Regions from separate parts of the Paenibacillus sp. FSL L8-0663 genome, predicted to be linked through region 2. Evidence: riboswitches for the same ligand, from Rfam matches in the RefSeq annotation. Region 2 holds a riboswitch; the other holds the start of a gene.
The links. A riboswitch is a leader RNA that binds a small molecule or an ion and turns the genes downstream of it on or off. The one in region 2 is predicted to bind FMN.

Region 1: linked by a shared signal. The riboswitch ahead of MKY75_RS06305 (DMT family transporter) and the one ahead of ribE (riboflavin synthase) in region 2 are both predicted to bind FMN.

Annotation. Positions count from the first base shown of each region.
Region 1 is NZ_JBBOYM010000001.1:1,401,386-1,414,128, forward strand. It holds gene MKY75_RS06295 (carboxylesterase/lipase family protein) at 1-127, shown strand, start outside; gene MKY75_RS06300 (methyl-accepting chemotaxis protein) at 216-2,246, opposite strand; gene MKY75_RS06305 (DMT family transporter) at 2,487-3,434, opposite strand; FMN riboswitch at 3,613-3,757, opposite strand; gene MKY75_RS06310 (hypothetical protein) at 3,880-4,575, opposite strand; gene MKY75_RS06315 (ABC transporter ATP-binding protein) at 4,568-5,491, opposite strand; gene MKY75_RS06320 (sensor histidine kinase) at 5,600-6,544, opposite strand; gene MKY75_RS06325 (response regulator transcription factor) at 6,546-7,253, opposite strand; gene MKY75_RS06330 (DUF6933 domain-containing protein) at 7,557-8,060, shown strand; gene MKY75_RS06335 (hypothetical protein) at 8,159-8,467, shown strand; gene MKY75_RS06340 (formate--tetrahydrofolate ligase) at 8,680-10,311, shown strand; gene MKY75_RS06345 (ABC transporter substrate-binding protein) at 10,335-12,065, opposite strand; gene MKY75_RS06350 (ABC transporter substrate-binding protein) at 12,174-12,743, opposite strand, start outside.
Region 2 is NZ_JBBOYM010000001.1:3,376,223-3,388,965, forward strand. It holds gene MKY75_RS14605 (nucleoside recognition domain-containing protein) at 1-11, opposite strand, end outside; gene MKY75_RS14610 (D-alanyl-D-alanine carboxypeptidase family protein) at 69-1,331, opposite strand; gene MKY75_RS14615 (hypothetical protein) at 1,541-2,263, shown strand; gene ytfJ (GerW family sporulation protein) at 2,355-2,846, opposite strand; gene MKY75_RS14625 (DUF2953 domain-containing protein) at 2,975-3,691, opposite strand; gene scpB (SMC-Scp complex subunit ScpB) at 3,860-4,471, opposite strand; gene MKY75_RS14635 (segregation and condensation protein A) at 4,440-5,234, opposite strand; gene ribH (6,7-dimethyl-8-ribityllumazine synthase) at 5,409-5,873, opposite strand; gene ribB (3,4-dihydroxy-2-butanone-4-phosphate synthase) at 5,903-6,586, opposite strand; gene ribE (riboflavin synthase) at 6,646-7,311, opposite strand; FMN riboswitch at 7,643-7,816, opposite strand; gene MKY75_RS14655 (IDEAL domain-containing protein) at 7,888-8,352, opposite strand; gene MKY75_RS14660 (thiamine pyrophosphate-dependent enzyme) at 8,572-10,860, opposite strand; gene MKY75_RS14665 (2-oxoacid:acceptor oxidoreductase family protein) at 10,860-11,873, opposite strand; gene MKY75_RS14670 (peptidylprolyl isomerase) at 12,126-12,560, opposite strand; gene lysA (diaminopimelate decarboxylase) at 12,723-12,743, opposite strand, start outside.

The sequences.
Region 1 (12,743 bases), 2.0 Mb from region 2:
CGAGGGGGCTTGGCCGATGTACGACAGAGAAGAGCGGACTACAGCTATTTTCCATCAGAATATTAAGGTGGAGCACGACCCTGAAGGAGATAGACGCCGTCATTTAACCGGTCAGATGACCCTATAAGTAACAAGAGAGAGCATATCAAGAACTCAAATGTAAAAAGCCTTCGCCCGTAATTTGTATACGGACGAAGGCTTTTGTTAGTAGTAAGTTAAATCTTAAATCGCTTAACCAGCTGTTGCAAATCCTGCGCCATGTTGGACAACTCCTGTGACGAAGAGGCAATTTCCTCCATAGCTGCCATTTGTTCCTGAGCAGCAGCAGATGTTGTCTGCGAGCTGTCCGCCGAATTGCGAGACAGGCTTGCCAAATGGGTAACAGTGGCGGAGACTTCCTCTGTACTGGCTGAGATTTGTTCAGCAGCAGCGGACACACTTTGAATTTGTTCCACGATATGAGAAGTAGAGCGCTCAATATTCGTAAATGCACCTTCTGCATCTTGGCTAATACGCATACCTTCACCTACCTGGTTACGAACATTACCGTTCATGGTAGCGGTAGAGCGTTGAATCAAATCGAGCATCTGAGTAATAATCTGACTGATGGAATCCGCGCTTTCCTTGGATTGCTCAGACAGCTTGCGTACCTCTATAGCGACTACGGCAAATCCACGCCCGGCTTCGCCAGCTCTGGAAGCTTCAATAGACGCGTTCAGAGACAACAAATTGGTTTGCTTGGCAATGGCGGCAATAGCCGTATTCATCTGCTTCGCATCGTCCGAGAGCTGGGATAGCTCATCCATTAAGCTAGCCGTTTGGCTGACAGCCTCCAGAATACGGTCCATTTGGGTCCGTACACTACTGATCATTTGGCTGCCTTGAGCCACATCATGCTCGGTTTGTCCTGCTGAATCCACGATGGAGCTTGCCGATTCGGCAATGGTGCTGACACCCTTCGCCATTTCTTCAACGGCATTAGCGGTCTGCTCGGATGCCTCGGCGCTGGTGGCTGCATTTTCCGCGGATTCCATAACCGTTTCCGCTACATGTTGTACGGACTCCGTCGTTTGCTCTGTGCTTTCCTTGATTATCAGGGAAGAGGAAGCAAGTCGGGAGGAGGTTTGGTTGACCTCTGAGACCATCGTATGCAAGGAATGCGTCATCTGGTCAAAATTCTGTGCCAGTTCGCCGAACTCATCCTTGCTGGATAGATTAACACGTTCGGTCAGATTTCCGTCACGGACGATGCGTGTTCCTGCTTGCAGCTTGCGCAGCGGAATTAAGAATGAGCGGACCATAAGCACAATGATGATCGCCGCGGCAAGTATGGAAATAACAATCACAATCAGGCTTTGTTTCAGAATTGGTTGGGCTGCATCACTATAATCCTCCAGATCCGACAGTGCGACAATGCTCCAACCGGTGAGAGGGTCCTTAAGTGTAAAGGCCAGCATATCTCGATTCATAAATTGAATTTGCGACATGGAAGGAGTATCATTTTCGACGGTTGTCGCCACTTCGGGAAGTCCTTCTATGGCGTCAGCCGCTTTTTTGCCTGTCTTGTTGAAAGCTGTTCCAGTCCCAGATACAACTTTATGTTCAGAATCAACAATAATGAGTCCTCCGCGCTCACCAATCTTAACAGACTGCAGACTTTCACTCATTTTGTCCAGGTTCAAAGCCAGGGCAACAGCTCCTTCACCGTCCTCCAGCGTTCCCGATATATTAACGACTAAATTCCCTGTCGTGACGCTGGCAACTGGAACACCGACGAATACTTTACCCTTTTCCAGCATCGCGTTTTTGTACCATTTTCTCTCCCTGGGATCATAATCGGACTCCTGTTTTTTCGGCGAACGTATGTATTGCCCCTTCTCATTGCCGAGAAGCGCTGCATCTAGCTCGGGGTGAGCCTTGACGATAACATCTAACTTTTTCTGAAGGGTCTCTTGGTTGGTACCAATGGAATCAGAATTGATTTCAGTGGTAAGCACGTCCAGGTCTTTCATAATAGGCGCTACATACTGATTGACATTGCTCCGGATCAGATACAGATTCGTGTATACGGAACCGCCCATTTGCTGACTGAGTTGTGTCGTAGCCCCCTGATAAGAAAAGTACCCGATAAGTACGCTCGGAATCAATAACACAGCTAAAAAAGATATTATTAATCTTGTCCTCATTAAATAAAACTGCTTGAGAAACCTGTTCCACCACGGAACTGTTTGTTTTGTTTTAGTCATAGTTCTTGCTCCTCTGTGTCTGATGATCACTACATTGTTTTATTCGACATAAACCGACGAATTTTATAGATGTAATCATTGGGAAACGAGAAATAGTAGCATATTTTAGACACTTTTTTTGAAAAACAGGTCTAAAGAACTATGATTAATATTAATGCGAACACATAAAAAGCCAAATCGGAGATGCAAAAGCATCTTCAAAATTTGGCTTGGGTGAGTCATGAAGGGGACATTGAACTGTTAATTTTTTTGCTGACGTGAAATCATAAAGAGCGTAATCCAGATGAGCATAAAACCAGTCAATTGCGCTACAGTAACGATTTGCTGAAATGCGATCCAATTAATCACGACCCCCACCATGGGAAAGCTCAATTCTGCCATCGTAGCATAAGACGCTTTGGTCGTACTTAAGCCTTTGTAATACAGCAATAAGCTAAGAAGACCCGGAAGCAATGCCTGCAATAGCAAGTTGATAATCACAGCTGCGCCTGCCCATGTACCGGCAGGCATATTCCATGGCGCATGCTCTACAGAGGTGAGGACAATCAGCAGAGGGAGCGCCACCATGAAGCGGAGGGAGGTTACCGTTTCATATTTCATTGAACGAAGCAAGTAGCTTCCCATGACTGTCGAACCGCCCCACAGAACCGCTGCACCCAGTGCAAGTAGACTACCGACCTGGGCAAAATCACGAACATGCCCGAAGGGGAGCGACCAACCGAAGGTCAGAAGATACGTCCCGAACAGAGCGACGACAATTAATAATCCAAAATGACGCGGCAGCATTTCCTTCAATATAACGCGGGCCAGAATAATAGCGACCAATGGTTGAAGCTTCTGGAGTAAGAGTACAGCATTCAGATCACCGTTGCTGAGCGCCATGGTAAAAATCACGCTGGCCAGAGCCGAGCCGCCCCACGAGACGAACAAAATAGCGAAAACTTGACGAAGCCGTACCGCTTTGAGTTCCTCACGATGTTTCCACAGCATCGGTGTCAGAGCAAGGAAAAGCAGCATATGCTCCATTAGTACAATTTGTGTTGAAGTAAATGATTTTAGCAAAATAATACGAAACAGCGGATCAGCGCCCCACAAGGCTGCTCCTATTGCGACCAGCCAAAAACCGCTTTTCATGTGGGAGCTATGATCAAAACCTTTGGATGTTAGTACAGTAGAAGATTGACTCATACTCAATTAGCTCCTTGCGAATACAGGACCGGTGGCACAAAAACCCCCGTCTATGGCGAAAGGCCATGCAAGACGGGGGTTGATCAAATAAACTTGCCGCTTTATGCAAGTTAAATGAAGTTACTGCTACTGCAAAACCCATAACGCAGCATTCATCCACTTCGCGGCATGTTGATATTTCGATCTTCTTCCATCCGGACTTTACCGTCGGCTTTGGCATCTCACCAAATCAGTCCGTATCCTGTTGCCAGATACAGAGTCGCGGGCTTAGCTCCATGAGCCATACCGCCGGTTGGGAATCTCACCCTACCCCGAAGATCCTTATTCCGTTTTTTAATTTCTCCTATAGGATATACCTGTTTTAGAATGAAGTCCAGTGAAAAATGTGTGTATATCTAACAATGATTTTCATCTATTTTTCGAAAGCGTTTTACTAAGTTACATACTATGAAGTAATATCCTTATACTCAATGCGTCGAATCGCTGCATAAGCCACCAGCATTCCCAGTATAGAGAAGCCTATTTGCACGGGGGCTATGGAGCTAAGTGTAGCGCCGTTATTATTGGAGAAAAGCAATGCTACAATCAGGATTGAGGTCACAATGGTGGTGGGTACAGAGTATCTTCGCATCCCCATATACAGCGGAACCAGTCCCATAAAGCTGGCAGCAACGGCATTGATCAGCGTCCGTGCTGATTGTTGACCCAGTATCGAAAGAGTAAGGTTATCGGGTACAATCAAGACAAGCTGGTTGAGCAGATGAATAGCAGCCGTAATGATTATTTCCGAAATAATAATAGATAAGAAGGTAAACAGCAGCACAACCAAGAGCTTGGCGATCATCAGCTTCTGACGGTGAATCGGATACATGAACAGGATCGTAATCGATTTGGACTTAAATTCCCCTACGATAAAGCGGCACAGAAGAACAGAGGCAAACACAATAAATGTGGCTCTGACCAGCATGTCCATGAGATCGAGAAGCTGAGTGTACTGTGTAAATTCGGGTATTCCTGTACTTTGGCTGTCCAGCGCGATGATACAGAGCAACCCAAGAATGCATGCATTGGCGATCAGTGCTGAACGGATATAACCCGCCAGATGAAATTTTTTCAGCTCCAATTGCATCAATTTAAGCATGGAGATCACCTCCGTTTAACAGCCGCAAAAAGTAGTCTTCTAGCGTACTGCTTTTCTGATGAATGGAATCCACTTCTATATCATTTAAAATGAGCGTCTTCGTAATTTGTTTCTGCGGTACATTTGAGTCGTAAATACGTATATTCTGTTCATTGAGCACCCTTATATTATTCAGATTCAGATGATGGGAGAGGACGTAGGCCGCCTTTTTACAATCGTTGGTCGTAAATTCGATGTATTCCGTATTGGTTTCTCGCACCTGTTCCATCGACACTTCCTCAATCAGCCTTCCGTGATTAATCACGCCTACCGTATCCGCAATCTGCTCTATTTCCGCTAAAATATGACTGGACACGAGCAGAGTCATCCCATATTCCTTGCATAGCATGTGGAATAGTTGGCGGATTTCCTTGATTCCCACGGGGTCCAAACCATTAATCGGTTCATCCAAAATGAGTAGCTCTGGCTTAGTCGCAATAGCGCGGGCAATCCCGAGACGCTGTTTCATTCCCAGTGAAAAGTCTTTTACCGACTTGTCACCCGCATTCTGCAAGTTTACTAATTCCAGGGCATCTCGGACAGCCTGCTTATTATAGTAGCCCATGTATTCACAATGAAGTTCCAGATTTTGCTGCGCCGTCAGCCTGTCATAAAAAATCGGGTATTCAATAATCGAACCCATCCGTCCGAGCAGATGATACGATTTTGGCGTTAGTTTTTCACCGAATAATTCAATTTCACCCGATGTCGGCTTGAGTAAATTCGTAATCATTTTCATTATCGTTGTCTTGCCTGCCCCGTTGGGGCCGAGAAAGCCATAGGTTTCTCCCTTGCGCACATTCATGCTGACTCCTGCTACAATTTCGTTGCCCTTCAGGGCTTTGGTCAACTGATGTGTACGTATTACGTAAGTCATGGGTGTTCTCCCTTCGTATACTGCTGATAATTCAAGGATAAAGGGCGAAATGTTCATTTTTCTTTCGTGATTCTTACAAATTTATTAAGTTGAGTATGTTGAGTTCGATTAATAGTTGATTTTCTTCAATGTAAAAGAGAAGACTGTCCGCTCATAAGGTCTACTGGTCAATTGAATTTCTCCGTTCATCGTTTCAACCAGACGTTTGGCAATCGTAAGGCCCAGTCCGCTGCCTTGTACCGCCTTATTGCGGGAGTCCTCCAGTGTGTACATACGTTCAAAAACTTTATCTTGCTCAGATTCCTGTATGCCTTTGCCACGATCCCATACCTCTATACGCACTGTATCCTGCTGTTCTGACAGCGTCAGGCCTAGCGTCCGTCCATCTGCCCCGTAGCGAATGGCGTTCGAGATCAGATTATTCAGCACCCGCCCAATCGCTCCTTCGTTCCCCAAGGCATGAATGGGGTACTCCGGGATCTCAATATGCACAGTAAACCCCTGTGCAGTCAGCAGGTCATAAAACTCTAAAATGCTGCGTCTGCACAGTTCTCCCACTTCCAGTCGTGTCAACGGAATATCCGTATCATTAGCTTCCAGTTTCGCCAAATTAAAAAAGCTTCCGATCAACTCAATCGCTTCGCTTGTCTTTTGGTGAATTTTGGATAGCAGCTTTATACGTTCTTCCGGCAAAATAGTCGGATCGCCATCCAGCATCTCGGCATATCCAAGCACAACCGTAAGCGGGGTCTTGAGATCGTGTGAAATGTTCGAAATCATTTTGCGCATAGCAATTTGGCTACGGTTGTAATCTGCAGACACTCTGAGATTCAAGTCCAGCAGTCGATTAATTTCCGTCATGAGTCGTTGCAGTTCAACGTCACCTGTGACATATAGCAGCTTTTCCGCATGATTCACCGTCACTATTCGCTCTAGTAGGGCTCGGATATCCCTTATTTTGCGCTTATTGGCCATACGCTCCCGCCAAAGCCATACTATAACGACTGACATGATGAGACCGACAATCCATTCAGAAATGTTTTCGATGTTCATATCAGCCATTCTCCCATTTGTAGCCAATGCCCCATAGCGTTTTAATGTGGACAGGATGAGAGGGATCTTCTTCAATTTTCTCACGCAGGCGGCGAATATGGACGTTAATCACGTTCTCGTCGCCCATATAATCGTCCTTCCAAATAAATCCGTATAATTGTGCTTTTGTAAATACCCGGTTTGGATTGGCTACAAACAGCTTCAAAATATCGGATTCTTTGGCTGTTAGCTGAATTTCGTTTTCATTGCGTATGACTGTAAAATGATCAAAATCAATGCACAGACTGCCGTAGGTCAAAACTTGTGCTTGCGGCTGTTCCTCCTGCTGTTGCTGACGGGCATATGTAGTAGATCTTCGGATCGCGGACTGAATACGAGCGGTCATTTCCAGCATTGAAAAAGGTTTGGCAATATAATCGTCTGCCCCAAAGCCCAGTCCAAGCGCTTTATCCACGTCGCTGTCCTTGGCTGACATAATCAGAATCGGGACGGCGCTATGGGTACGAATTCGTCGAATCACCTCCATACCGTCCACCTTCGGCATCATCAAATCCACCAGTACCAGATCATAGGTATGACGTTCAAAGGCAAGAAGCCCCTCTTCCCCGTCATAGGCAGTGGTTAGGCTGTATCCTTCCTTAGTGAGTGCTTTAAGTAGCATTTCGGCAATGGATAGATCGTCTTCAATAAGTAAAATATGCTGTGGCATAGGTGTGGAACACCCCTAATTTTTAGATTAAGCTCGTGTGACGAACTGTACCTGAATTATATAGAGCAGTGGAGGGGATTTCCATAAAAAATATCCAAAGAAAAAATGGAAACTCCCTGGATCGTCCCAGGGAGTTACGTAATCAGCTGTGTCTGGCAATATATCTTTCCTCTATTATACTGAAAGAGTTTATAATCCGGTGTTTGGAATACGATGTTATGATATACGTGACATGCTTTATACAAGAAATCAGGTATGTCGAATCACGCTGCGGTACAGGAGCGTCAATAAAGGAGAGCAACGATGTTTGTCATACGAGGAACACAAAAACTGCTGAAGGAATGGGAGACTGAACCACTTCAAGTTGATATTTATCCGCCTTTAAATAGTTGGCATGCCAGCTTATTTTTACTGAATCGAAGAAAAAATATAGTGTTTATGCATGATATATCCCGCTTAAGCATCACGCTGTTTGGGATTAAAAAATCGCAGTACAAAAACTTGCCGACTCTTTTTATACAAGCCTTGAAGGAATTAATGATCAGCGAAGGGTTTGATGAGCAGATCGTGAAGGCATACACACAGGAAGGCGAGCAGATGCTGGCAACTACGACGAATAGACATAGTGTGTTGGTAACCTTAGATGAGATTATATTTATTATGAAGGAACTGGATATGGAGCATGGGTGCGAACTGGAAAAAAACCAGTGGAATAACCGGATTGTTTTCAAAACTGTTGAATACAAGTACCCTGTTGATGTTTTTAAAGAAGTGCTGGAAAAGCATTATAAACTAGAGCGTATTTGAGAAATTTATGATTTTACGAAATGAGTTCCATTTATTCCCTCTGTCCTATATAATCTAATATAGTTCTAAAAGACTATATAAAGAGAGGTAAGGGGTAAATGAAGATTAAATTAAGAAATAAAACTGGAATGATCAAGGAACGCAAAGTAGGTTTTTCATGGACTACGCTCTTTTTCGGTTTTTTCCCTGCGTTGTTTAGAGGGGATTGGAAGTGGGCTGTTATTATTTTTCTGGTATCGATCCTTACGAGTGGGGCGTCCAACTTTGTATTTTGCTTCATTTATAATCGCTTACATATTAATGATCTGCTGTCCCAAGGCTATGGCCCTGCTACTAAGAAATCCCAATCTATCCTGATTTCTAAGGGATTTATTGCTGAAAATTACGCTGCTAACTTTGCAGGTTAATTTGAGAGCTGTTTGTTAAACGAGACGTATCAAAAGGGCATCCACCAAAGTCCATACGGGCGGGGGAGGCTCTTTTTTAATAACTCACATGATAGCAACGCTTGCGATGAAATGAATCATAGCGCAATAAGCGGCACACTTTGGTAAAATAAAACGATACAGGGTTTGACACCATCGGTCAGACTTATAAAACGGGGGGTACATAACGAAAGATGAAGAGGATTATTGATATAGCCAAAGAAGCAGGAATTGAAGAAGAACATCTAGAGACGTATGGAAAATATAAAGCAAAGCTGAACCCGTCCCTGTGGGAGCAGTTAAAGGATCGTCCGAATGGAAAGCTGGTGCTGGTTACGGCGATGAACCCCACGCCAGCGGGAGAAGGCAAAACGCTGACCACCATTGGACTGTCGCAGGCGCTGAATGCGCTGGGGCATAAAACCGTTGCTGCGTTACGTGAGCCGTCCCTTGGCCCTTGCTTCGGCATGAAAGGAGGAGCAACTGGGGGAGGACAAGCCCAGATTGTTCCAGCAGAAGACATCAACCTCCATTTTACAGGTGATATTCACGCGATTTCGGCAGCGCATAATTTGCTGGCAGCGATGATCGATAACCATTTATTTCATGGAAATGCTTTGCGGTTGAAACCCGAGCGGATTGTGTGGAAACGCGCTGTAGATATGAACGACCGGAGTTTACGAAACATTGTAACCGGATTGGGGTCAGGTAATGGAGCAGTGAGAGAAAGTGGTTTTCTGATTACCTCGGCTTCAGAAGTGATGGCCGTATTATGTTTAAGTGAAGATATGGACGATCTTAAAGTGCGATTGGGTCGGATGGTGATTGGTTATAACGAAGATGGCGAAACGGTAACAGCTGAGGAACTACATGCGGTGGAAGGTATGGCTGTGCTGCTTCGGGAAGCATTGAAACCCAATCTGGTGCAGACGTTGGAGGGAACTCCAGTTATTGTGCACGGCGGACCTTTTGCGAATATTGCGCATGGATGCAGTAGTTTGATCGGTACGAAGCTAGCCCTGAAGCTGGGAGAGGTGGTTGTCACGGAGGCTGGGTTCGGGGCTGAGCTGGGGGCAGAAAAGTTTTTTGACATCAAGTGCCGTCAATCCGGTTTGCAGCCAGATGCGGCTCTGTTGGTCGTAACCGCCAAAGCGCTGAAATATAACGGCGGTGTAGCTAAAAATGAGCTGGACGCAGAAAATCTGGAGCAATTGCAACTTGGATTAGCCAACATGAATCGGCATGTACGGAATTTGCAAAAGTTTGGCGTGCCAGTACTGGTAGCGGTCAACCATTTTGTAACAGATAGCGAAGCCGAGCTGGAACTGATTTTCTCGGAATGCCTCAAGCTGGGAGTACCCGTAGAGTTGTCACAGGTGTGGGCACAGGGAAGCCAAGGGGGAGAAAAGCTGGCCCAAAGCCTGCTCAACCTGCTCCAGGAGGACAAAGCCCATTTTGCACCATTGTATGAGCATACCCTTGATTTGCAAGCGAAAATTAGTGTTATTGCGAAGGAGATTTACGGTGCGGCAGAGGTAGCTTACACTCCTGCGGCCAAACGGGCGTTGGCCGGTATGGAGCAGCTTGGTTTTGGACAACTGCCTGTATGCATGGCCAAAACGCCGTATTCTTTCTCAGATCAACCTTCTCTGCTAGGTGCACCGGAAGGCTTTACCATTCACGTGTCCAGCGTTGCTTTGTCTGCAGGGGCAGGCTTTGTGGTCGTGGAAACAGGCAATACTATGACGATGCCAGGATTACCAAAATCCCCAGCAGCTGAGCATATGTCTCTGGAGGCAGATGGAAGCATTCAAGGTCTAATGTAGTATCTTTAGAAAATGACAGCTTCTCAGGATGAAGTGCCAAGCAGTTTGGGCAGTGCAGTAAGCAGTTTTTGCCGGGTTATGGCATCGCTCCAGTTCCAGCGTTCAGCTTCTACGAAATATACCCGACCTTGACGTACAGCAGGGAGGCTGCGCCAGAGAGGGCTGCTGATCATGCGTTCCAGCGTACGTTTGGATTCTGGGGCTGTCGGGACAAGCATAAAAATGCGGTCCCCGGCGTAATCAGGCAATTCGCTTGGATCTATTTCCGCGAAGCCGTGTCCCTCGTCGAGCACCCTTTGGATCGGTTCAACGGGCTGAAAGCCCTGGGGGTGGTAGAGGGCCGACGAGAATCCGGACATACCCATGACAAAGAGCCGATCACCATGATCGAAGATGAAGACGGAGGCCGTTTCTCCGGCTGTGATTTGCGTACCGAGCTGCTGCCACATTGCCAGATTACGGGCTGTGAAGGTAGACAACCAGCGTTCGGCCTCTCGCTCCTTACCGAGCCAGGCGCCAAGTGTACGCATCCGTTCCTCCAGCGTGGCGAAGGAGTTGAAGGTGACGGTGGGGGCGATGCTGGCAATGCGCTTATATTCCTGTTCGTCCGAATTGGCGATGATAATTAGATCAGGATCAAGAGCACTGGTCAAGCGGGCATCCAGTGGAAGGCCTACATCGGCAACATTCACAAGACGATGTTTATAGACACTGTATTCACTGAGTTGCAGACTTCCGCCGATGGCTTTGGCCCCTAATGCCAATAGATCGCCCATCGTTTCTCCATGATAGATGATGCGGCTTGCTCGACGCGGAATATGAATATGGTGGCCCGTCCAATCCTTGACGCGCACAGAACCGGAGACAGAAAGTGCGTACTTGCCAGGGGGAATCCCGGTCATTTGCCTAAACCGTCGATTAAAATAATATTCGTCAGAGAAACCAACCTGACGGGCTATTTCACGTAAAGGCCGTTTGCAATCCAGCAGCAGCCGCTTGGCATGATTCAAGCGCAGCTCAGTGAGGTAATGCAGCGGCTTTTTGCCTGTGATTTTACGAAACATTTGTGAGTATTGCCATATGGAAACGTTCGCCTGCTCGGCAAGCTGCTTGACGGTAATGGGCTTTTCATAGTTGTTTTCCATATATGAGAGAGTGCCTTCTACCGATGCTGGCAATGCCGGATTAGAGGTATTGTTTTGATCAATATCGGTGTGATCTTCCTGCCACAGCAAGAGCAACTCTTGAAACATGATTTGCTGCCGTAATACGGATGTTTGGTTATGCGGCTGTACCGTTTGTTGGGTACTATAAAATAACTCTTCAATCAACTGAATAAGTTTGGAGGAAGAAGAGGAGACGATGTATTCGCGCGGTTCCGGCAGGACAGCTCCATGATATATGGACGGCATGCGCCCTGCGTGTTCAGCCAAGGCCATGTCCGCTTGTGGTTCCGACGTCAAAGCGATGACCTCAAACGTGATTTTGTAGTATTCAGGTACAGTTCCATTCAGGGGAGCGATTTGATAGGATTCACCTGGAGCTAGCCAATACCCATGACCTGTATGGAATAGATACTGCTCTGGGCCAATGTCCACCATCCCTGTCCCACTGATGAACATAAGAAGACAGTGATATGAACTGGGACGTGATAATAATTCATCGGTAGGCTCACCAATCAACGCAATTTCTTTAAAATGAAAAAGCAGTGAGCTGAACGGAGGAGGATATACGGACGACGAAGACTGGTTCACAGTATTGCTCCTTTTATTGAGAATGGTTATCATGTATATATGAGTATACCTCCTTTAGGTTCAACAAAAAAGAAGCCTATCAACAAGTGTCGATAAGCTTCTCCAATTTTATCTGATGAGCTTGGGCAATTCCTTCAGCAGCCATTCTCGAGTGGAAGCATCACTTTCAGTTTTGCCAATATCCTGAGTGTACACACGACCCTGTTTGACAGCAGGGAGCTGGAGCCACAGCTTGCTTTTCATTAACTGTTCGGTGGATTGTTCGGCTTCTGAACTTGGTGTTCTTAGTATGAAAATCCGATCTCCAGCGTATTGTCCGATCACTTCCTGAGATATTTGTACAAATCCTTTGTCTTCATCCAGTGCTTTCTGGATAGGAGGGGTAGGTTTGAAACCATTCTTTTCATACAGTAATTGTGACAGTCCTGTCCGTCCCATTGCGAATAAACGGTCACCTGGATAGTAGGTAAAGACTGAAGCAGTTTCCCCCGCCTTAACACCTTCTGCGTGAAGTTTGGTCCACATCTCCGCTTCCTTTATTTTATATTGGGCAAGCCAATCTTCAGCGTCCTTTTTCTTGTTCACAATGTCTCCGAGATGCAGCAAACGTTCGTTTAACGGAGCAAAGGTATCGAACATAATTGTAGGTGCAATTTTTGTTAACGCTGCGTATTGCTT
Region 2 (12,743 bases):
AGATGAATCATGGCTGATTCCTCCTTTTCCCAATGATGTGACACGTACAGCTCTATTTCCTGGTTGCCCTATGCTCCAAACAAATTCTTAAGGATTTCGTTCCATCTGCTCGTCCAACCTCGTTGCTGAGTATTGTTCGCAGGTTCTTGTGCAGTTGGAGTCTCCTTCTGTGGCTGTACGGTATTTTGAGCAGGCAGCTTACTACCTTTTGCATACACAGGAACAGAACCGATAAGTTTACCTTCCAAAAGGAATTCAACCCGTCCTCGTAAGCCAAAAGATACGTCCGCTCTATCGGCAGAAGCGGAATTTTTATACAACACCAGTCTTTTGTGCAACTGGGTTTTCTCGCCATCATGTAAAGGATAGGCAAAGCTTGTACCTGTTAATAGTGGGTAACCATCGATAGGTTGCTGCTTGTCCGTAATCGGAATGAGCGGATAATATCGGAATCCGTAATCAAGCATACGGGCATGATCGTTCCAATCGTCCCCGTCATTCAAGGTAACAGCAGCGAGCTGGCGACCGTCACGTGTAGCCGAACTGACCAGACAGCGAAACGCTTTTTTGGTAAAGCCTGTTTTCACCCCGTCAGCTCCGTCATACAGCCGCAGCATTTTGTTTTTATTGTGCCATGAGTAGTCCCAAGAGTCGTTGGGATTCGGTGCTTTTTTCAATTCTGTTTTTACGATACGGGCAAAAGTTGGATTATGCAGCGCATAAGCAGTAAGCCGGGCCATATCATTGGCTGAGGAATAATGTCCCTCGGCATCCAGCCCGTGCGGATTAGCAAAATGTGTATGGCTTAGCCCAAGCTGAACCGCCTTGTCGTTCATCAAATGAACAAATCCCTCTTCTGTCCCCCCCACATGCTCAGCAATGGCAGAAGCGGCATCATTACCAGAACGGAGCATTAAGCCGTACAGCATATTTTCCAATGACATTTGTTCACCCATTTGCAGAAAAAGCGAGGACCCTTCTTTGGCATATGCGGTTGGGCTCACCTTTACCCGGTCCTGCAAGCGTCCATGTTCAATAGCCACGATCGCTGTCATAATTTTGGTCAGGCTGGCAATACGTAGCTCCCGATCACCTTCGGTAGAATAAATGATTCTTCCTGATGTGACATCAATTAAAGAAGCAGCCTGTGCGTGGGTTCCTAATGCGGGCGGCGCTACTTCTGTTTTTATCGCTCCCCGAACGGGCTGCGGACTTAGCAACGTAAGCGGCAATGACAAAATAAGCAGTAGTACCAGCGGCAAAACAAATGCGCGTGCCTTATTCAAGAAATGGCTGTGGTCCGCGTGAATGTGTTGCTTTTTTTTAAACATTTGGATTCCTCCGGTTTTAAGCAAGTCTTGTACCATTCTATGTCCAAGCTGTTCAAAGTATGTCCACCTTTATAACAGAAAATTCCTTTATAGGACTAACCATTAGCTGCTCCTTTTTCGCTTTCTTTCTACACAAACCAAGCAACATGCCCTCCTGAGCACATATATATTAGTTACTAAACGTTAAATATGGATCGAGGGGTTATAACATGCAGCGACTACAGTTTGAAATGATTTTAAGATCGCGGATTGTAGAGTCCGCAGAAGCATTGCATCGAAGCGGTGTATCCTTTGCCACTTTTGCTACCGCACGTTGCAACCCGCAATTTTGGAATTTAACGGAAAAAGGTGGCTTTCAGATCAAAGCAGGTGTCACACCAGCCCAAGGCATCAGAGATATCTTTTTAAACGGTCATCAATACGCTTTTGAATGTGCAACAGCTATGGTTATTGTGCTGTACAATGGAGTGCTGGATTCCATTCTGGAAAGTGAGTTTAATCGGATTTTTGCAGATATGCTGCTGTATGACTGGCACTATGACAGCGACCTCAGGCTCATACAGCAGGAAGGAAGTCATAAAGCGGCTCCTGGCGATATTCTGTATTTCAACAATCCGGATGTGTCGTCTGAAACATTAGAATGGAAAGGAGAAAATGTCGTTAAGCTGAAGGAAGACTTGTTTTATGGACATGGGATTGGCATCTTGCCGGCGAAAGGTATTATCGATTCCCTGAATCAACATCGTCGGCCTGATGCCACGGTATCCGCTTATTTGACGAATGAAGTGATCTATCCGGACTTCATCTACCTATCGCAGTTTGCTACCGAAGGAAATCGAAAAAATGAAATCTCGCTGCATACTTTATATCAACAGGAATACAGTCACCATATACATGCTTTCATTGGGGGAAGGCAGTATATTCGGGGATAGGCCCAAGTACAAGCAGAAAAGAAGGTATTCCTTAGCCTATACTCGGCTTTGGGATACCTTCCTGAGAGAATGCTTTTAATTTCAATAACTTTTACAAGTAAGCCGGGCCAGAATTACTGTGATCCGTAGCAACATCTACAGGTACCTGTGGGGGGGGAGTCTGCAAGTCGCCGCCTGAATTCCGGAAGATAGACTGAACCTTATCAATCAGGTATGGCGTGGAGTCAATGAGCTTCTCAATCAGATGCGTTTGATTGTCCAATGGAACGATTTGTGCCCCCTGTTTGCCAACAACCAGAAAAGCAATGGGATGAATAGATACACCACCACCACTACCGCCTCCAAAAGGATGCCCTTCCTTCCCGCTATGATTACCCGACGCCGAGGAAGTATGAAGTGCCTCTTCGTCTACGTTAAAATCACTTCCCCCGGCAGCGAAACCAAATCCCACCTTACTGATTGGCAAAATAACAGAACCATCGGGTGTTTCCACTGCGTCTCCTACAATCGTATTCACGTCTACCATGGCTTTGATGTTTTCCATTGCGGTTTGCATGAGCCCTTGAATCGGGTGATCTGACATGATTTATTCCTCCTCTGCTTATCTCAAGCGTAGACTGCCTTTTCTTTCGCTATTGTGCGCAGGGGTTCAAGGAAATATGTATGTCATTCGATAGTTCAGAAAGGTTGAGTCTCACCTCTCTCCACTGTTTACCATTCATTGTTAGCTTGATGATCCGCCGCATTTTTTTTGAAAAAAACCCGTTTCCATGCCTCCGGTCCACCCGGAACGCGCCATATGCGGTAAGATAAGATGAGCATGGAGAACATTAAATAGCCGAGCGATACGTTTGCTTCACAGTTCAAAGTGGTGGTAAAACGCAAGCGATCCACCCAATAGGGCACAACATACAGCTTAGGGGTACAATCCATGCGTACAAAGCTTGAAGCATAACCGATCAAGGTTGTTTTTAATCCCCACAAAATACCAGTTGAGGTAGCTGTATATGCCGCGTCAGCAAGACTAATGTTGGTAGACCATTCCATTTTGGACATCGTCACATGTGCCAATGTATGTCGCAACCATTTATTAAAGGATTTCGTTCCCTTGAGCAAAACCCGTATATCATGTATAAATTGCTTGATTTTTACTGTATCAATATTACCGCTATCCACGGAAGCATCCGTTTTATGTATGTTTTTGTTGCGATCTAGCCGATAGAGAAGCCCTTTTTTCAACCCTGTTATGAGAATGGCCGGCACATCGTAATTCATTTTTATCATCCCGTATAGAAATCTGATCTCTAGATGCGCCCGATCATCATTGTCATGTTTGGCAATATTCAGCTTCAAACGAATACGAGAGAGCAGAACTGCCAGTACAAGTAATATAACGACGATGATGGCGATACTGATCCATTTCCACACTGGCGTGTCCTCCCTACCTTTTTGCTATAGAATATCATGGCAAAAATAGTATGACCGTTCGCCGGAAAATCATGCATCTTAAAATACCAACAGCCAGCCCCCAACGATATGAGGACTGGCTGTCTGTTTGAACTTTTACATAAGTGAGCCGCAAGATCCGGAGCAACTTTATTGGGATTCAAGATCTAGATCGTTGGCCGCAGGCTGGCTACTCTCCAGACGCTCGAACAATAATTGAGTCTCTTCCTCTAAATTGTCCGAATTCTCGAACAGCTCCGGTTGCGGTAGATCTGCCAGAGAGCCCAGACCGAAATAATCCAAAAATGATTTCGTCGTTCCGTACAATATCGGCCGTCCGATGGCTTCAGCTCGACCTTTCTCTTCAATGAGCTCCTTGTTGACCAGTGTATGTATGGCCCGCTCGGATTTAACCCCCCGAATCTCTTCGATTTCAACTCTTGTAATGGGCTGGCGGTAGGCCACAATGGCCAGCGTCTCCAAAGCAGCTTGAGACAGTGACGCACGTGCCGGAGAGTATGCGAGCTTTTCAAAGTAAGGTGCATGTTCGGATAAAGTTGCAAGCTGATAATGACCGGCAATACGGACAAGTTGCAGGCCTCTTCCCCCCTGCTCCATGTCCTGCTTCATATCTTCCAGGCACTGTTCAACCAGCTCTTGCTGCTGCTCTACAATGTCGGCGATCTGCTTGGTGGACAACCCTTCCTCTCCTGCTAGAAACAGCAGTCCCTCAATAATTGATTTCAGCTTCAGATAATCCATTAACCCGTAAATCCCCTCTCCACTCCATTACAATATCATCGAAAAGCTTCTCCTGATAACAGAAAATTTGCTTCATTTTCATCAGTTCAAGGATAGCCAAAAAGGTCACAACCACTTCATGCCGATACATATCCTCATGCATCAGCTTGGAGAACAGCAGCCGTCCTCCATTCCCCACCATCTCTAAAGCCCCGATAACTTGCCGGATACGGTCCTTGACTGAAATTTCGTCCCGATGAACACGGGTTACCGTCGTACGTCGTTCTGCTTTGCGCAAAGCACGCTGAAAGGCTGCGACCAAATCGCTTGCATGCAGCCCATGCACCGGATTTACGGGTTCAGTGGGCAGGAATGCACTCAGATCTTCTGGCTCTTTGCCATAAATTAGACTCCGCTCCCACTCACGTTCACTTAGATGGCGAGCAATCCCTTTATATTTACGATACTCCACCAGCTTGCGGACCAGTTCCTCACGTGGATCATAATCCTCTTCCTCATAAAAATCCAAATCGTCATATTCCATCACAGGTGGCTTGGGAAGCAACAATTTACTCTTAATGGATAAGAGCGTCGCCGCCATCACCAGAAACTCGCTCGTAATGTCCAGTTCCAGCTCCTGCATACTGTGCAAAAAAGCCATATACTGATCAGTAATATCGCTAATCGGGATATCCTGAATGTCGATTTCGGCTTTATCAATCAGATGCAACAGTAGATCCAGCGGACCCTCGAATGTTTCCAGCTTGTAGTTTACGACTGTCAATGTGCTTCCCCCTGCCTTACTCCAATCATCATTCAACAATACCTTTCCCTATAGCACTTATGCTCTGCGTTATCAATCCCTCTTTCTGTAGTATATACGTCATCGCCTTGCTTAACAATCCAATCCCTTTTTTCCCCTTGCAGTTTATACCGTTCTATTCAGCTATTCCTATCATTAAAATTGCTTGCCGAGATTGGCCATTTCAATCGCAGCCAGTGCTGAATCCCAACCTTTATTACCAGCCTTCGTACCTGCTCGTTCAATAGCCTGTTCAATGTTTTCTGTAGTCACTACCCCAAAAATAACAGGTACTCCCGTTTTTAGGCTGCTCGCTGCCACACCCTTGGCCACTTCATTGCAGACGATATCATAATGTGAAGTAGAACCACGGATGACCGTACCCAGCGTAATTACGGCATCATATTTGCCGCTTGCAGCCATTTTTTGCGCAATTAGTGAAATTTCAAATGCACCCGGAACCCAGGCTACATCAATTTCATCTTCCTGTGCACCATGTCGTTGAAGTGCGTCAATTGCACCGCTTAACAGCTTGCTCGTAATAAACTCATTAAATCTGCCCACCACAATACCATATTTTAAACCGTTCGATACAAGATTACCTTCTAGAAAACGTGCCATATTAATCAACCTCTCTTAATTTAAATTATTTACAATGACAAACGGCGACGGTAGTCCACCAAATGCTGAATACTGATCAGTTTCAATTGATGTCGCTTGGCGACCACTGCCAGATCAGGCAGGCGGGCCATTGAGCCATCTTCCTTTATAATTTCACAAATGACTCCAGCAGGCTTGAAGCCACTGAGTCGAGCCAGATCAACAGCCGCCTCCGTGTGACCAGCACGCTGCAAGACACCCCCATCGCGAGCAATCAGCGGGAACATGTGACCAGGCTTGCGGAAATCACTTCCTGTGACTGCTTCGTCTGCCAAGGCGCGTACAGTCAAGGAGCGCTCGGCCGCTGAAATCCCCGTTGTTGTCTCCATATGATCTACCGATACCGTAAAGGCAGTACCGTGGAAATCTGTATTTTGCTCTACCATAGGATGCAATTCCAAGGCCTCGGCTCTTTGTCGTGTGATCGGCACACAGACCAACCCGCGACCTTCTGTAATCATGAAATTAATGACCTCAGGCGACGCTTTTTCAGCCAAAGCGATAAAATCGCCTTCATTTTCGCGCTGTTCATCATCCACTACAATAACGACTTTACCGTTTTTCAAGTCCTCCAACGCTTCTTCGATGGAATCCAAACGAATCTCTTCGTCATGTTCCAACTCGCCATGCTCTATGACGTTTGCCATTGCACTTGTTTGGCTACCTCTATCCATAACACTTTCCTCCTCATGTCTTAGCCACGAATGCTCCTGAACAGGCTTACCATTCAATATCAGGCAAAACCGTGTTTCGCCAAATAGTCCAAACTGAGAGGAGCTTCTTCTACTCTCTCCGCCTCCGCTGCACCTCTGTAACTTAAAAGCTGTTCTACATATTTGCCCAAAATATCGCATTCGATATTGACGGTATCCCCCTCACGTTTGCCTTGTAAGGCCGTTTCGGATAAGGTGTGGGGAATAATGGATACGGCAAAGGTCTCTCCCGTACGCTGTGCGACTGTGAGGCTTATACCATCAATTGTGATTGACCCTTTGAGAAGAATATATTTAAATAATGTTTGATTTTTAGGCTCAATTTCGTACACCACTGCATTCTGGTCTGATGTCACCCCGCGAATCGTTCCCGTCCCGTCCACATGTCCTTGCACGATATGTCCTCCGAACCTTCCACTCGCCGCCATCGCTCGCTCCAGATTGACTCGGCTGCCGGATCTCAACTCTTTCAGATTAGTGCTACGAAAGGTTTCCGGCATCACATCAACCTTAAAGTCTTTCGTACCGATCTGTATCGCCGTCAGGCAAACGCCATTCACTGAGACACTGTCTCCTATTTTTAAATCGCCCAACACCACGGAACCCGAAATCCCCAGCACCATCGCTTCACCGCTTTTGGAAATGGTTTGAATACGACCCACTTCCTCGACCAATCCGGTAAACATGCCTTCACTCCTTTCCACTACATTTCAGTTTATCCCTAATTCATCAGCTATAAGCGCAAAAAACCCCCAGTTCGGATTCAATCCGTCATGGGGGTGATGAGAGTCACATTTGTAGTATACAAGCGCAGTTCATATGCATCTTAAGACGACATGAAATCATAGGTTTGCCAATAGAAAGCATGACTGAGGATACAGCCAAATACGCTCAGAACACCCATCAAAAAGAAAGCTTAAGAAAGCTATCGCCCGATGCCATCCTACAACGAAATAAGCCGTACGCACAATTGGGTATGCTAAAAATCGGCACATGTCACGTCATGCACATGCGCTTCGTATCCTTCTCCCATCCAGACTATACTGTCGGTCCCGGATTTGCACCAGGTCCACCTTCTGCTGATCATTCAGCATCCGGGTCACGGACTAAGCCATGCTGTTTCTCACAAAAACGATCCACAAACATGTCATCACCGCCGGTGGGGAATTTCGCCCCGCCCCGAAGGATCTTGCTCTTATTTAATTGAATTAACATTAAACTTGTTACGTATATTAGCACCGACTTCTAAAAAAAGCAAGTTATCAAATAGAAGCTCCTGCTTTGGTTTTGACATATTGGCTGGAGAGTTCTTCAAACCAGGTTTTATCGTTCATATGAAGCGCCAAGTCAATCAGATCGGCCAGTTCCTCGACTCCCAGCTCTGTTGCATGATCAAAGGTAATTACGGCTGAAGCAACCGGTCCTCGCCCTTCCTCAGAACATGCTTCATAATCCAGTCGTACATCAACATGTCCGTCAATAAACTCGCATTTTAGAAAATAAATAATTTCGCACATTAAAATGGGGCGTACTTGTGTTTCTAACACGCAATCCATCACCTTGGCAGAATAATGCTGGTTCGTCAGCGTAAATTTGTGTTCTGTCGCTGCCAGCGAGGTCCGTCCAAAATCATCCGTAAACTTGAGTTCCACTGGCTTGATGTTCATAACCTTAGGGATTTGCTTCTTTATAATTTCGATTATTTCAACTGTATTCAGCTTAATCATTACCTGCACCTCATTGCATCTTAAAATTCAGAAGAAAACTTTTTAACGTGCCTCTTATAGGCCTCCACTCCTATATCGGAAATCATTACCTGTTTTTTTATGCTTCAACCCATAAACGACAAAAAAGATTCTTTGCGCAAAAAGCGCAAAGAATCTTGATCGAGCCACTACAGTAACAGCGGCTAACAATGTTAATCGATGATTATGCAAAAAACAGGATTATAGCTCTGAAATTTCATGTTTCTTTTTCAGGATAGTCCAGCGACGCTCAATCTCCTGTTCAAAGGTCGCCAGCGTAGCCTCCTCCTTAATAAGATGCTTCGTTTTACCCATTAATTTCAGCCATTCAGCAGCTGGAATTCGTTTTCCTTTGTCCTCCGGATTGTACGTAATCGTCGTACTGCCTTGCTCTATTTCGTACAAAGGAAAGAAACAGGACTCGACTGCGGCGCCCACAATGCTGGTACCCAGTCTGTCTTCGGATTTCCAATTCAGCGGACAGGCGCACAGGATTTTACCATAGGCCGTACCCACGTTGTTTGCATACCATTGAGCCTTGGCTGCTTTACGCAGCATATCCTGCGGATGACTTTCAGCAGCGGTAAAAGCATACGGAATGTTACAAGCAGCCATGATTTGCACGGTATCCTTGTGATGCCCTTGCTTTCCTTTTTGCATTTTACCTACACCCGACGTACTGGTCATGTGACCGAGCGGAGTGGAGTAAGATTGCTGTGAACCTGTATTCATGTACCCCTCGTTATCATATTCCAGCATGATTAGCTTATGATTACGCAGAGCCGCACCAATCGCAGAACCCATACCAATATCCATCCCACCGTCACCACTAATCATGATAAAGGTCGGATCGTCCGACATCTCAATTTCATTACGCCGTTTCATTTCCATGTAAGCTTCTAGCGCTCCTGAAAGGGTAGCGGCCCCGTTTTGAAAAAGATTGTGGATCATCGGTTGTTTGTGTGATGTATATGGATACCCTGTCGTCGTCACATATACGCAGCCTGTCTGGAACAGCACGACAATATCCCCTTCAATACCTTTGAAAAACAGTTCCAGCGCAGACAATGCCCCACATCCTGGACAAGCTCCGTGGCCTGGTGAAAGACGCCGTGGTTTGGTTGTCAACGACCGCAAAGGGGGTACCTTGACCTTGAGCTTCCCGGTCTCCTCGTCCGGCGTAACCTGAATCAGACCCGTACGGTAATCATTACCACGTGGCGGCTGCATAACTTGCGGCATCACCTTGTCCGGTGAACCCGAATTAATTCCGTAGTAATCAAAGGGCTTCTCTACTCGTCCGGCCTCTGCCGCCTCGATTGCAAGCTGGAAGAACGCCTCTGCATCTTCTGCATAAAAATCTTTGCCGCCCAAGCCAAAGATACGGCTCAACACGAGTGTCCGATTCAGCGGGTCCTCCTGCAAGGCCGCTTTAATTTCATGCGTTAAATTACCGCCGTCTGCCCCATACGAGTCTGCACGCTCACCTACCAGCAACGCCTTGACATTGCGTAATGCTTCCCGCAGTTGTGCGGCTGGGAACGGTCGGATGATGTTCGGACGTATCACACCAGCTTTAATTCCGCGCGCGCGGAGTTGATCCGCCACATCCTTGGCCGATTCAGCCGCCGAATTCAACAGAAATACCGCAACCTCAGCATCCTCCATTTGATACAGATCTAAAATCGGGTATTCCCGACCGGATAAAGCGGCATATTCTGCTGCTACCTGCTCATATACTCCTTCTGACAGCTTCAGTGCTTCGGACAGCTGAACATGATTATTCGTCAAGTCATCGCCGTTCATATGCGCGCCCACAGTAACAGGATGATCAAAATCCGTAATATTCGGATAATTTAAGTTCGGGTTAGGACCTACAAAACCACGCACGGTCTCAGCATCGGCAAAATATTGCACTTTACGTTTTTGATGGGACGTATAAAAACCGTCATATGCGACCATTACAGGCAGCCGAACATCGCTGTGCTCTGCAATTTTTAGTGCCATAATGTTCATATCATACACAGCCTGTGGTGTACTTGCCGTCAAAATGACCCAGCCTGTATTCAAACCATAGTACAGATCCGAATGATCTCCGCGAATATCTAGGGGACCACTGACAGCTCGTGTCACCAGATTCATAACCATAGGAAAACGGGTACCTGACTGAACAGGTAACTGCTCCAGCATGTACAGGAAACCTTGCGAACTAGTGGCGTTCACCACCCTCGCTCCCGCTGCGGCAGCTCCATAACAAATCCCTGCCGATCCGTGTTCTCCGTCTGCTGCAACCAGCTTAATATTATGCTGACCTCTCGTTCTCATCTGATCTAGATACTGCGCTACCTCGGTAGATGGAGTAATCGGGAAATATCCCATCATATGATAATTAATCTGCGCAGCCGCCGTTGCTGCCATTTCATTACCGGATTCGAACGTTGTCACTTGCGCGGCGCCTGTCTGTTTGAGTTCTTCCTCCAGTTTTGCCATTACGCACGCCCTCCTTCATATACCGGAAATTGGTGGGCAACTCGATTCTGTTCAGCCCATCCCCATTGCTCGCGACGCGAGCTTAGTGCCCCCGATGGGCAAATATCTACACATTTCAGACATCCTTTGCAATACTGGTAATCAATCCCTTGCAAAAATGGCATCATTCTTCCGCGTTTGTCTGCTTGCTCTTCCCATACAAAACAGTAATCCGGGCAAATCGAATCACACTTGGCACAATGGGTACATTTATCAACTTCATATTCAGGCACATACCCCTGACGTGAACCACTAACATCTCTCGTTATGCTGTTTCCCTGAGTTGCAATAACGCCCCCCAGTAATTGCGTTTCGTATCCCAGCAATGGCTGCGGACGTTCAAAAACCCGATCCTGCGCGTCATCAGTAACCGGATATACGTGCAGTTCCATTTCATCATAACCACGGTTAAACGTACGCAGATTAGGTTCCACTAACAGTGGATTTTTCTTTTCAAAGGTACTGCGTATAACCGATCTCATCGCTTCCGGGTCCAGGAAGTCACAGACACGGAACAAGGCACCGAGCATGGACGTATTTAGTTTGGTTCGCTCTTCCAGTGCGATGCCCATCGCATCCACCACCGCTAATGTTCCGGATACCAGTCCCAAATCAGCCCGTATTTCTTCTGCTGGACGCGTGGAATTAACCACTACAATCCCATCCGCTGGCAGTCCGCTGATTACATTTACCGTTTTGTATAACGTTTCATGGAAAATGCCTACCACATGCGGTTGCTCAATCGGACTGTGATCCCGAATATCGACTTCTGGCTCACAGAAACGGACGAAACTTTTAACCGGAGTTCCCTTTTTTTCCGAACCGTAGGACGAAAAATTTGAAGCATTCAGCCCCAAACCAAGCACCCCGGTTTCGGCCAACATTTTGCCAGCCAGATTAGCGCCGAGTCCACCAATGGATTCCAGCCGGATTTCAAAAAATCCGAGTCGATTTGTGCTCGTTAAAATAGACAATGTGATAAGCCCCCTTCTTTTCCAATCCTTAACGAGTTTGAATACTCATATAAAAAAAATTGGAAATTGCATTCTTATGAAAAGGCTATCACAACACTTACTTTTCGAATGTGATCTTACGCACTGTAATGCCTACGTGATTGCGAAAATCAATAAACCGTCAAACAAAAGACAACAAAAGCCGCCCTGTCCAAAGACAGAACGGCTTAGGTGCAACGCTATTAAAAAAAGATCATGTAATTAACGGTAAAATTACACGTCAAATACTTTAACCTCTTTCATTTTGTCGCCTTGCTTTACAGCATCAATGAATTCCATACCTTTGGTTACTTTACCAAATACAGTATGTACTCCATCTAAATGTGGTTGTGGAGCGTAGCAGATAAAGAATTGGCTGCCACCTGTGTTGCGACCTGCATGAGCCATGGACAGAACGCCTTTGGCATGCTTTGTTGTATTCGTAGCTGTTTCACAGTCAATCGTGTAACCAGGACCGCCTGTACCGTTACCGATCGGACAACCACCTTGAGCAACAAAGCCAGGAATGACACGGTGGAAGCTCAAACCGTTGTAGTAACCGCTGTTTGCCAGCTTTTCAAAGTTAGCAACGGTGTTTGGAGCTTCTTCTGGGAAAAAGTCAATTTCGACGATACCGCCGTTTTCAAGATCTATTCTACCTTTTTTCATTGTTTGTATCTCCTTTTCAACCTGTTTTGAGAACTAAATAACATCAAGTTCCAGTTTACTATGAATTGCCGCGCTTAGCAAAGTCTTGTCCAAAAAAAAGGGCCATTGACCCCGGTATATGATTACCGACTCAATGGCCTGCTTGATCTTACAATGTTAAAATCAGGACGAAACCGTAATCTT